Regions from separate parts of the Paenibacillus sophorae genome, predicted to be linked through region 1. Evidence: predicted binding sites of a transcription regulator. Region 1 holds the regulator's gene; the other holds the start of a gene.

Evidence for each region. Region 1 encodes NrdR, which represses ribonucleotide reductase genes. Its sites were predicted from a motif close to AACACNATATATNGTGTT; they were not measured.
Region 2: KP014_RS14465 (adenosylcobalamin-dependent ribonucleoside-diphosphate reductase) is a predicted target of NrdR. The motif match lies at 4,109-4,126, and genes of this name have one in related genera.

The regions. Positions count from the first base shown of each region.
Region 1 covers NZ_CP076607.1:2,646,441-2,652,968, forward strand. Annotated here, with positions in the region: gene polA (DNA polymerase I) at 1-334, shown strand, start outside; gene mutM (DNA-formamidopyrimidine glycosylase) at 387-1,217, shown strand; gene KP014_RS12420 (MntP/YtaF family protein) at 1,401-2,126, shown strand; gene coaE (dephospho-CoA kinase) at 2,136-2,735, shown strand; gene KP014_RS12430 (lytic transglycosylase domain-containing protein) at 2,729-3,298, shown strand; gene KP014_RS12435 (alpha/beta-type small acid-soluble spore protein) at 3,386-3,616, opposite strand; gene nrdR (transcriptional regulator NrdR) at 3,744-4,220, shown strand; tRNA gene KP014_RS12445 (tRNA-Ala) at 4,410-4,485, shown strand; tRNA gene KP014_RS12450 (tRNA-Lys) at 4,492-4,564, shown strand; gene KP014_RS12455 (DUF998 domain-containing protein) at 4,840-5,520, opposite strand; gene KP014_RS12460 (DUF1801 domain-containing protein) at 5,555-5,896, opposite strand; gene KP014_RS12465 (DUF998 domain-containing protein) at 6,002-6,528, opposite strand, start outside.
Region 2 covers NZ_CP076607.1:3,074,929-3,081,456, reverse strand. Annotated here, with positions in the region: gene KP014_RS14480 (AraC family transcriptional regulator) at 1-108, shown strand, start outside; gene KP014_RS14475 (hypothetical protein) at 158-382, opposite strand; gene KP014_RS29370 (YolD-like family protein) at 997-1,191, opposite strand; gene KP014_RS14465 (adenosylcobalamin-dependent ribonucleoside-diphosphate reductase) at 1,323-4,022, opposite strand; gene KP014_RS14460 (DEAD/DEAH box helicase) at 4,353-6,095, shown strand; gene KP014_RS14455 (YqhG family protein) at 6,092-6,528, shown strand, end outside.

The DNA.
Region 1 (6,528 bases):
GCTGGAGCGCCGCCGCTATCTGCCGGAGATTAATGCGAGCAACTTCAATCTGCGTTCCTTTGCTGAGCGGACGGCAATGAACACGCCGATTCAGGGAACCGCGGCCGATATTATCAAGCTGGCGATGATCCATATGGACAGGGCCCTGTTCGAGCGTAAGCTGAAGAGCCGCATGCTGCTTCAGGTGCATGACGAATTGGTGTTCGAGGTGCCGGAGGACGAGCTGGAAACGATGAAAAAACTCGTGCCCGAAGTCATGGAAGGCGCGCTGAAGCTGTCTGTTCCGCTCAAGGCGGAGGTAAGTTATGGCGGCAACTGGTATGAAGCGAAATAAAGGTCCCGCGTGCCAGGCTTATCCGGTATAATGGAGTAGAGGTGAAGACATCATGCCGGAATTACCGGAAGTAGAGACCGTCAAGAGAACACTGAACGCCTTGGTTCAAGGGAAAAAGATACAAAAAGTCACCGTCCGGCTGCCGCGCATTATCCGGCGTCCGGATGATATTCGAATGTTTGAAACTATGCTGGAAGGCCATACGATAGAGCGCGTGGAGCGCCGCGGTAAATTTTTACGCTTTCTGCTGGACGATCTGGTTCTTGTCTCCCATCTGCGGATGGAAGGAAGGTATGGATTGTATGCGGCTGGGGAGCCTTTAGATAAACATACGCATGTTATTTTTTATTTTCAGGATGGTACTGAGCTGCGCTATACGGACGTAAGACAGTTCGGCACCATGGATTTGTTCCTGCCTGGAGAAGATCTCAGCCTTCCTCCGCTGAACAAGCTGGGACTGGAACCGTTGGACCCGGAATTTACACCCGAAGCGTTTAGAGATTTATTGTCCGGGAAAAATACAAAAATCAAGCCTTTGCTGCTCAATCAGGCATATGTGGTCGGCATCGGCAATATTTATGTGGATGAGTCCCTTCACCGGGCTGGTATTCATCCGGAGACGGCTGCCAAATCACTGACCGCAGAGCAATTGGAGCGGCTGCATCAGGCGATCGTCGCTACGCTGACGGAAGCGGTGAATGCTGGCGGCTCCTCCGTCAAATCGTACGTGAACGGCCAGGGAGTGAGCGGAAGCTACCAGCACAAGCTGCTGATCTACGGCCGGAAAGACCAGACCTGCTATTCCTGTGGGTCTGTGATTGAGAAGAGCGTGGTCGGCGGACGCGGGACGCATTTTTGTCCAAGCTGCCAGCCGCCTATTTAACCTGAAGGACAGTTATTTTTCGCTGAATTACGCCGGTTTTCTTCGTGTTTCACATTCTTTCATAAAGGTTGACACCCACAGCCCATCCCGCCCATATACTGTGTGAAGAATGCTACATTTGCGACCCGACGACTTCCGTCTTTATGCATCGGAGGTTTCGGTTCTTCACGGGAGGGATTGCGGGTGATCAACCCCATTTTTTCACTGCTGCTGTTGGCATTTGCTCTGAGTCTGGACGGTTTCGGTGTCGGCATTACATACGGATTGCGCAAATTGAAAATACCGCTGCCCTCCGTTCTCATTATCTCGCTCTGCTCTGGAGTTGTGATGTGCGTCTCGATGCAGGTTGGCGTTCTGCTGGCCAAAGTCGTGTCGCCTCATATCGCTTCCCTGATCGGGGCGGTCATTATCCTTCTCATGGGCTGCTGGTCGCTGATACAGCTGGTGGTGCAAAAGGATGAAGAAAAGACGGAAGAGGAAACTGTCGGCATACCGGGAAACGCAGAAAATCACGGTCCGGTAAGCCTGGCAGTAACAGATGGAACTTCGGAGAAAGAGCCGGAGAAATCCGCGGTATTTTCCCTAGAGCTGCGGCGGCTGGGGATTGTCGTTCAAATCCTTCGCACTCCGTCCTCGGCCGACATGGATAAATCAGGCAGCATTTCGCCGGTAGAGGCGCTTGTGCTGGGCATTGCCCTTTCGCTTGACGCTTTTGGAACGGGTCTTGGCGCCGCGCTCCTTGGATTTAATCCGCTTTGGACGTCGCTCGTTATTGCCCTGTTCAGCGGCAGTATTTTGCTTCTGGGGCTTCATACGGGACTGCGTTTTGCCGGAACCTCCTGGATGAAGCATGCTTCGGTGCTGCCTGCGCTGCTCTTGATTGCAATAGGAATATTGAAGCTGTTATGAGGTGAAAACATGATTATGGGCTTAACCGGGGGAATCGCCTCCGGAAAAAGCACCGTGTCCGCCATTCTCATCGAGAAGGGGGCAAGGCTCGTTGACGCCGATGCCATTGCCCGGGAGGTCATGCTCCCCGGACACGAGGTGCTGGCCGCTGTTACCGAATATTTTGGCGAAGGGATCCTTCTCCCTGACGGAACGTTGAACCGCACGAAATTAGGCGATATCGTCTTTCACGATCCTGAAGCCCTGAAGGCTCTGAACGGACTGACCCATCCGGCAATCCGCCGTGAAACCAGGAAACGGATGCAGGCAATGGAACGGGAAACGCCCGAGCGCCTGATTATCGTGGATATCCCTCTGCTCTTCGAATCGGGGCAGGAGGATATGTTTGAACGGATCTTGGTTGTCTATGCGCCGCGAGAAGTACAGCTTGAGCGTCTGAAGAGTCGGAACGGGTTAACACAGGATCAGGCTGAGGCCCGGCTGAACTCGCAAATGGATATTGAGCTCAAGCGCTCCAAAGCCGATTACATCATTGATAACAGCGGGGATCTTGCCGATACGGAGCGGCAGATTGCCGTTTTGTGGGACAGGCTGGGTCTTCCATGCTGAAATGGCTCCTGAAAAAAAGAGTGCTGCTGCTGTTATTTCTCGGTTTTACCGCCATATTGTTTCTCAGCACGAACTGGATGTCCTGGTTTTATCCGATTTATTTTAAGGAAGAAATCCGCAAGCACAGCTCAACGTATCAGGTTGACCCCTATCTTGTGGCGGCAATCATCCGGGTGGAGACCAACTACAAGACCGGCCGCGAGTCGAAAAAAGGAGCAATCGGACTTATGCAGCTGATGCCCGATACCGCAAAGTGGGCGCTTGAACAGGCCAAGCTCCCCGATGTATCGATGAGCCGGCTTAAGAATGAGCCTTCCGCCAATATTGAGCTGGGCGCCTGGTATTTGCACACCTTATCCGGGCAGTTCGACGGCAACCGTACAGCGGTCATTGCGGCCTATAATGCCGGACCCGGAATGGTTCAGCGCTGGCTAGCGGATGGTTCATGGAACGGCAGCGAAGAGGATATCAAAAATATTCCGTTCGGCGAAACCCGCCACTACGTACAGCGTGTCATTTATTACTACAATCAATATACGGAGATCTACGGGGGCGTATTTTAGCTGTGTATTAAGCGATGCATGAGAAAAGAAGTGCCGACCGGCCGCCTGGACCGTTTGGCACTTCTTCGGCAAGCTTATGTTGGCAGATTATTGGAATTGACCTGCCAGTTGTTGTTCAGCCAGGGTTACCAGACGTTTCGTAATATAACCCCCGATCGAACCGTTCTCATAAGAAGTTTTATTGCCTTGATATCCGTCCGGAGAAAGAGTGATACCAAGTTCTTGGGCAACTTCATATTTCAGTTGCTCCAAAGCCGCATTCGCTCTTGGTACGACAAGGTTATTGGTGCTGGATTGACCATTGCTTGCTTGTGCCATTTCTGTTCACCTCCTATCGGTTGGTAACTGTATTATGTGCCGGACATGCTACAATCATTACTCACAATCAAAGGTGTTTTCTGGAAAAGGAATACCCATAATCTTAGCAAAAGGAAGTGATCAGATCATGAAATGCCCATACTGCGACCATACCAACACAAAAGTGCTCGACTCCCGTCCTGCCAATGAAAATAAATCAATACGCCGCAGGAGAGAGTGCGAAAGGTGCAGCCGCCGCTTCACTACGTTTGAGATGGTGGAGGAGACTCCGCTGATCGTTATCAAAAAGGATGGAAGCCGTGAGGAGTTCAGCCGGGACAAAATTCTGCGCGGCCTGATCCGCGCCTGCGAAAAGCGCCCCGTATCCGTGGAACGGCTCGAGATGATCGTCTCCGAGGTCGAAAAATCGCTGCGCGGCATTGCCGTAGCCGAGGTTGAGAGCCAGCAAATTGGCGAACTTGTGATGGAACAGCTCTATCCGGTGGACGAAGTCGCTTACGTCCGCTTTGCATCTGTGTATCGCCAATTCAAAGACATCAACATGTTCATGAAGGAACTAAAGGCGCTCCTGTCCAAAAACCCGGCGGAGACGGACGGACTGTAAGCTCAGGCTTATCAGTCCGTCCCCGCTTATTCCTATTGATACGGTGATCTGATTTTGGTCCCCAAGAATTTTCGAAAAAAACTGTTGACATAGATCTCGTAATTTTATATGATATAGAAGTCGGCTGCGGGACATCATGATGCGGAAGACACAAGAAATAAGCCGATTTATACATATCGGATATAATACGGGGCCTTAGCTCAGCTGGGAGAGCGCATCGCTGGCAGCGATGAGGTCAGGGGTTCGATCCCCCTAGGCTCCACCATAATATGGACTCTTAGCTCAGTTGGTAGAGCAGTTGACTCTTAATCAATTGGTCCAGGGTTCGAGTCCCTGAGAGTCCATACAGAAAGAACGGCAGAGATGCCGTTTTTTTTTATTTTGGTTTCAATCGGAGGTAAATTGCGGGTTGAAATGACGTACCATGCAGGAAGGAGCTGTGCTCAAACACGGATCCCGTAGCAATAGTTGCTTTTAAGGCGCAAGCATTGTGAAGAAAAGCCTCACTCCAAAGAGTGAAGATTTTCTTCATTTACATGGTCGCGGGATCTCAACCGGATAGGTTCGCCCGCGTGCAGGGACAGTGAGTACGGCGTCTCATTCTAATACCGCGATCTTGTTAGGATTTTTGCTTGTTCAACTTTAACGCGTGCCAAGCCACCGACATCAGCCATGCACAATATGCTGCCATTAGAAGCCGATTGGGCCATCCGATTAACACGTTCGGACCGAATTTACCTCCGCTTTGCAGAAGCGTAACGGCTAAAGTCAATAGCATCAACAGTAAGCATATCCAAATCAGGTTGGACATCCATAGAAGCGATCGCCTTGCCGGGGACCAAGATTGCTCGCGAATCAAACTCCGGCTAATGAGTATAGCAGCAATTGTAAGGCCGGGGTTGCCGACCATAGACGCTAAACCATGAAGATTACCATGTGTTGTCAAGGTATCTTTGCTTGCCGTTATGGGATCAATGTTAAAGAATGCTGCACAGGCAATAGCGGCGGCACTAATCAACAGTAAAGTCAGACCGATATAACCACCAGTAGTCCTTATTTGCGACCGGATCGCAATGAATAGGGCGGCACAGCTAATCGATAAGGAAAGAAACGCGATACTCATGACCCAGCCATTACTCCCAATCGCATACTCGCTAACCATACGCCACGAAGGATCAAACTCCGGTTTGATGACGTGCAGAGCGACAAGTAATATCAGGAACAAGACGGCTGCCGCCCATGAAAAACGCGCAGCGGTTTGTGAGATCGGCGTTACAGGCTTAGTTGTAACAGTTTGCATGTATAAACCCCCTTATTTCGAAAAAAAGAATGGTTTACAAGGTACTGGATGCTTGCTTTAAAAGCTTTGTCAACAGTTCATAATCAACCGTCTGGCCATCACGGATTTTGATTGTCTTTCTTTCGGAAGGGCCTTCAAACAAACCTTCTGGCAATTTGAGATTTGAGGCGTTAAAGATCGTAAAACTTACTGTTTCCTTTGCCGTCGTGATCACAGCTGCATACTTGCCGTTCTTCAAAAAATGAGGTTTGCGGTATTGGATCCGCTCCTCTACATCGGGAATCGAATCGTGTACAATCTGTCGAAGCTGGTTGCCAACAATCGCTTGCCACGGTTGATTTACATTGTTAATAAAGTTGGTGACTTCTTGGTTCATGGAATCTCCTCTTTCGTTGAAATTTGATTTAGCGAGTAAAGTACGTTTTAAAGTCGGTGCAAGGACTTTCATGGATACGTTGTTGTTCAGATCTTTAAGCATGAATTAGTTTGTCGATTCCTTGTTACCTAGTAGACGAAGTGTTAGGAGCACGATCCAGAGGCACCCTACAGCCATAGAAATCCGTTCAAAGAGACCGCTTGGCGCACTGGGCATCACATTGGAGAAGTCCAAGGCAACAAAAATGCTGCATAGGACAAAAGAAGCGAAAACGACGAGTGCCGAGAGAATAGAATAAACTCTCCATCTTATCCAATCAGAGCCTTCCTTGAATTTACTTGACAGGACAAGGCAAACGGCAATTAATGAACCAAATACCAGTGCTCCTCCAATATCGTGAATTTGGCCTGATACGCTGCGGCTAGCAGGTAAACCGGGAGGCCAATTCAGCCCAGGGTCTATGGGGAACAAGGCAGCTATAAGCAATCCTAATCCGAACGTACCCATAAAAATGGAGCCCCACACCGCGCTTCTGCCTGACTCAAGAGTTAGTTTTAGCACGATGGCAAAAACTATAATCAACGTTCCGGAGAGAAGCAAATTCCATGTCCCAAGCCAGCCTCGCTCGCCCA
Region 2 (6,528 bases), 430 kb from region 1:
CCGTCGCAATTCAACCGGGAATACCGAAGGCTTTTTGGTCTACCTCCTCTGCAAGATATTAAAGCAATGCGAAAATCTTCTTGCGCTTGGGGATTCGAGGATGGTTAATGATGGATGTCATTTCGAAGGAAATGGGCTCGGGGCAATATAAATTTTTCTAACGTTTAATATCTTGCTCCATATATTTTGTAATGTCAGAATAGTTTATATCTAGGAATAAGGGGTAAGCATTTGAAAAAGTTCTTTTTAAATTTTTAAATGCTTTATTGTCTGTAAGAGGAGCCTTCCCTTCCCGCAAGTCTCTAACAGCACGCTTCTTTTCGAAAAACCGGAATACTCTGCGAAACTCTGTCGGTACACCATTGTCATCTTCAATGCCCATGGTGGAGCTATCGTATATGTATAGCGAATAAAAATGCCCATTTTTCAGTTCTGCATATTTCTGGTTAATAAGTTCCGAATCCGGCCTTACTCCACCACCAGCAATGATTTCGTAAACGGAAAAAGCTCGAAAGAAGAACCACCCTCCAAAAAAACAAATAGAAATATGGCAAGTGCAATAGAACCAATTCGGAAATTGGCTTTTTTATTTGGGTGTTTTTCTCCATCAATCTTTCCCGCCCAAGTAAAAAGGATCATACTGATCGCTACTGATGAAATAGTACCAAAGATTAAGACCCAACATATTGAATCTCGCATAAAATCTAGCATACGAAGGGGTATATTTTTGGGGGACTATATTGTTGTTTATGATTGGTTCCAAGATTATTCTTACTTCCGAAAGTTTTCTTTGGAAAAATGCGTATGAGTTTGAAGGTGATATGCAAAGCAAAGTTATGAAGTGTCTTCTATTCGTTCCTGCTTGGGGTATGTCTATTCTGGCTATCCCCTTTAAGATTTTCGGTAAATTTTTCAAAAAATAAGACTCAAAAGCCCCCATTGGGGGCTTTCCTATTAATCCTGCAAAACCAAATTTTTAATGTCCCTTACTGGTGATTACTCTAGACAATAAACATTAATAATGTTCCTTACCGATAAACGCTGTTCTCCCTTTTTCGTTTCTACAAATGGAATGTCATTTAAGGGATCAAATTTAACAATATTCCCCTCGACCGTTTTCATTCGATTGTCAACGTGATAGGTAAGACTGACAGTCCACGAACCCTCCATTGCTCGGGATAATTCTTGTATATTTATTCACTTTAATGCGTAAAGATATTTTTCTCACCTATAATGAAATAAATTTCTCATTATAAATAGAATATTTCTCATTTAAAATGAAAAATCACAACAATCACATTACATGAAAGGCATTCTTCAGCTTACCCGCACCGGCTGTACCCGCAATTTCCGCATGTCTTACAGCCCTCGATGTTGATCAGCGAGGCGGTGCCGCAGGATGGGCACAGGTCGCGGGAAGCCGCTGACGAGTGGCTGTGCCCGTGTCCGCCGTGGCCGTGGTCGGCCTCAGCGGCCGGGGCTGCCGCAGCGCCCCCGGCCTGAAGCTCCGCGTTCAGCGCGCCTTCGAAATCCTCCAGCGCGAGCGTTGCCGCGATTGGCGCGGGAACGTGCTCTTCGTGTGCGCTTTGCTGCACATGAGTCTCCAGCGCCTTCGCTACCGCGTCGGCGATCGACTCGACGCGGTTCGCGCCGAACCCGATGGCGCCGGAGCCGCCGATGCCTTTGAGGTGCTTGATCAGCAGCTCAACCTTCTCGCCGTGGTCCCCGTAGCGGAGGAACAAGGAGCAGACGCGGCCGAGTGCTTCCGCCATCGCGAACACGTCGGAGCCAGCCTTGCCGACATTAAGGAAGATTTCGGCCGGGGTGCCGTCCAGATCGTTGATGGTAATGTACGCCATACCGAACGGCGTGTTAATCTTGTATGTCGCACCGCGCAGCACCTGCGGGCGTTTCTTGTACTGCTTGTCGACAACCTTGCCGTTTGAAGCCGAACCGGAATCAGCGGATGCACTGGTGACCGGAGCCGCTTGTGTAGCGGCAGCCTGGGCTGCACTAACCGGTGCGGCTTCTGCCGCTTCGGCAATTGGAGCCGCCGTCTCCTTCAGCGGAGCGTCTTTCTTGTCATCCTTCTTCTCCGTCTGCAATACCTGTACATCCCGGCTGCCGTCGCGGTAGATCGTTACGCCCTTGCAGCCGAGGTCGAAGGCCAGTTCGTACAGTTCCTTCGTTTCTTCCACCGTAAAGTCGTTCGGGCAGTTCGCCGTCTTGGAAATGGAGCTGTCCACCCAGCGCTGAATGGAAGCCTGCACACGGATGTGATCCTTCGCGGACAGGTCCATCGAGGTCACGAAATAGTCCGGCAGCTCTTCGCCCGGATGAGCCTCAAGATATTCCTCTGCAATCGGCACGAACTGCTCGTCGAAGCCGAGACGGCTTTGACGGAAATATTTGAAGGCAAAGTACGGCTCGATGCCGGTCGATGTGCCGACCATCGTGCCTGTGCTGCCTGTCGGCGCTTGGGTAATGACCGTTACATTACGCATGCCCTGCTTGGCGATGGCCTCGCAGACTTCGGGATACACCTCTCTCATATTTTTCATAAAGCCGCTCAGCAGGTATTTCTCGGCGTCGAACGCCTGAAAAGAACCTTTTTCCGACGCGATCTCGGAAGAGGCCAGGTATGCTTCGCGGGCCATAAAGCCGTACAGCTTGTCCAGGAACGCCAGCGAATCCGGGCTGCCGTAGCGAACGTTCAGCTTAATCATCAGCTCGGCCAGACCCATCGTTCCGAGGCCTACGCGGCGCTCCTTTTTCTGATTGGCTTCATTTTCCGGGAAATGATAAGGCGTCTTGTCAATGACATTGTCCAGGAAGCGCACCGAGTAACGTGTTGTTGTCGCCAGTTCGTCCCAGGCCACATCATGCTTCTCCTCGTCATAGAACTTGGAGAGGTTGATTGCCGACAGGTTGCAGACGCCCCAGCCGGGCAGACCCTGCTCACCGCAAGGATTCGTGCAAATGATCGGGTTGAAGTACCAGCTGTTGGACATCTGGTTGTAGTACTCCATGAAGACAACACCCGGCTCAGCCGATTTCCATGCGGACTCGATGATGGTATGCCAGATATCCCGCGCTTTTACAGTACGGTAATGATTGACCTTGCGGCCGGCAGCCTTCCATTTATCGAGGTCGCCGTCCCAGACTTCATTGTAATCGGGCTCCGTCGTGTCCGGGAATACGAGATCCCAGTCGAGATCTTCTTTGACCGCCTTCATAAAGCCGTTGCTGACGCATACCGACAGGTTGGCGTTCGTCACTTGACCCATCGTCTGCTTGACGGTAATGAAATCGGCCACGTCCGGATGCCAGTCGTTGATCATCAGCATCAGCGCGCCGCGGCGGCTTCCGCCCTGCTCGATCAATCCTGTGGTATAGCTGAACAGTCCGCCCCAGGATACCGCCCCGCTGGAAGAACCGTTAACGCCCTTGACGACTGCGCGGCGCGGACGCAGCGATGACAGATTGATGCCGACGCCGCCGCCGCGGGCCATAATCTCCGTCATTTCGGACAAGGTTTCCATAATGCCGCCCCGGCTGTCTTTTGGCGAAGGCACGACATAGCAGTTGAACAGCGTCAGCTCGTCGCTTGCCCCGGCTCCGGCTGCAATCCGGCCTCCCGGAACGAGCTTCCAGTCGTCCAGAATACTGCGGAATTTATCCGTCCATTCGCGCTGCAGCTCCGGCGTCTTCTCCACGGAAGCCATGGCTCCGGCCAGACGGTCCCACATCTCTTCCGGTGTTTTTTCTATATTAAGCGTCAACTTCTCCACATCGGACTTTACCAGCTCGCCGCTGCGAGTCTTGACCGTTACGATCCGGCCGCTGCGCTCTACGATTTCCCCGACTTCCTTGGTAGGAAATTTCGGGTCGTCTTTTGTCAGAACAAGCACCACGTCTCCCACCTTGGCATTATTGGTGTCGGCGTCCTTCCAGGCATAGCGGTCCAAAAAGATTTTCTCGCTAAGTCCCTCCAGCTTCTGCTTGCGCTCCACAGTACTCAATATAAACAACCTCCCGAAATTATGATTACTACTTCGATCTCTGTGTAGGCGGGTCTTCTCCGATTAAAACGGCTTTCACCGCATTTGTCACAATATATTGTGTGAATTAGCCTTTAAACTATACCATATATTGTGGAAAGAGTCTTTTGCGAAATATCGCGGCCCACGCTGAAAAATCACGGCAACAGCCCGTATTTTCTCTTTGTTTCTCCTGTTTTTAGAGACTGGCTCCAAAAATAGCAGTTATGAATTCTCTCTTTTACGCGCATACTACTTATACATTTCACTATGTAAACGCAAACTTTAGGCCCGCAGGAGGAGACAGCTCTCATGACTCACGCACCCCGCAACAACCTGGAGCAAGAACAAGGTCAGGATATCGTTCTTCCCGTGCCTATCTCCTTCGAACGTGAATGGCTGAAAGACCTGGAATCCCGATTGGACAAAGGCGGTCCCTGGGGCGACTGGAGGCTGTCACGGCTGGCGATGGAAGGCGAGGCTTCCGGCCTGGTGGAAAGCTTCGAGGAGCTGCAGTGCATGAAGCACCTGGCAACGCTGTCTCCTCTGCCCCATCAGCTCGATACGGCGCGCAAGGTGCTGTTCGAAATGTCGGGACGCGCGATTCTGGCGGACGAGGTCGGCCTAGGCAAGACGATCGAAGCGGGCCTCGTGCTGAAAGAATATCTTGTGCGCGGACTTGTCTCCAAAGTGCTGATTCTCGTCCCGGCTTCGCTCGTGCTCCAGTGGGTCCGGGAGCTGAATACGAAGTTCGGCATTTCGGCCGTGGCGCAAAAGAAGGCGTACTCCTGGGACAACGATATCGTCGTCGCATCCATGGATACGGCCAAGCGAGATCCCCACAAGGAGCTCCTAATCTCCAGAGAATACGACATGCTCATTATCGATGAAGCCCATAAGCTGAAGAACAAGAAGACGACCAACTACCAATTCGTTCAGGAGCTCCGTAAAAAATACTGCCTGCTTCTCACCGCGACCCCGGTGCAGAACGACCTCGGCGAGCTGTTCAATCTCATAACGCTGCTGAAGCCGGGCCAGCTCGGGAACCAGGGCGATTTTGCGGCGAATTTCGTCGTCGACAAGCGCGTGGCCAAGAACGAAGACCAACTCCGGGGCGAGCTGTCCAAAGTGATGATCCGCAACCGGAGAGGCGAAGGACCGGTCACTTTTACGAAGCGGAAGGTCAGCAATGTACCCCTCACACTTTCACCCGAAGAACAAACATTATATGACGGGGTCACCGCTTTTGTCAAAGATCAGTATCAGGAATCGGGCGGGAATTTAAACAGCATGCTGTCACTCGTCACCTTGCAGCGGGAGGTGTGCAGCAGCCGGGACGCGGTGTTCGTGACGCTTGTCAATCTGACGAAAAAGCTGCCCGAGGACTCGCCCCGCCGGGAAAGGATGATCGAGCTCCTCCAGCAGATCCGGACGGTAAAAGCGAACACGAAGGCGGAGAAAACCATTTCCCTCATTAAAGAAATGAACGAAAAAGTAATCGTATTCACCGAATACCGGGCGACCCAGGAGTACTTGCTTCAGTACTTTCGCGATCACGGCATCCATTCCGTTCCTTATTCCGGCGGCATGAACCGCGGCAAAAAAGACTGGATGATGGACCTGTTCCGCGGACGCGCCCAGGTGATGATTGCCACCGAAGCCGGAGGCGAGGGCATTAATCTGCAGTTCTGCCACCACATGATCAATTTCGATCTTCCCTGGAACCCGATGCGGGTCGAGCAGCGGATCGGCCGGGTGCACCGTCTGGGCCAGCAGAACGATGTCATCATCCACAACCTCTCCACCACCGGTACGATCGAGGAGCATATCCTGCATCTGCTGCATGAAAAAATCAATCTGTTCGAGACCGTAATCGGCGGGCTGGACACGATTTTGGAAAAGTTCGAGAAAAAGGAGTCGCTGGAAAAAAGTCTGTATAAAATCATGCTGGAGGCCGAAAGCGATGAAGAAATCCGCAGCAAAGTAGGGCAGCTTGGCCAGACCCTGGCCGATCTGAAGGATGGAGTCCTCAGTGAAAGCGAGGCCGCGCCATGACAATGACCGCCCAGCAGGTGCAACAGCATGTAATGGACTATCTGGAAGCGACGGAGTGCCAGATCATTGAAAAATCGCCGGTTCATGTCACCGTAAAGCTCTCCCCCCGCGCCGATCAAATGTTAACTGACAGGCCCTACTACTGGGGGTTCGTCGAGCGAACCGGCGCGGAGCCGCAAACGCTGTCCTTTACCTTCGTGTTTGACCCGGAAAAATATGACGCGGCGACCGCCCCGGCGCCAAGAGGCCCCTCCGGGTTAATTGCAGCGGGGGGGAACAGCGCGGCAGGCGGCTCCGGCGCGCCGGTAAGTCCGCCGTCTTGGAGCGGAGGATCGCCAGTAGGCCAGGGACCGAACAGCGCGAGAAGCCCTGGCGCCGGCCCGCCCGGAGGAAATCCCGGACCGGGCGCCGGGAGCAATCCGGGGGCGAACGC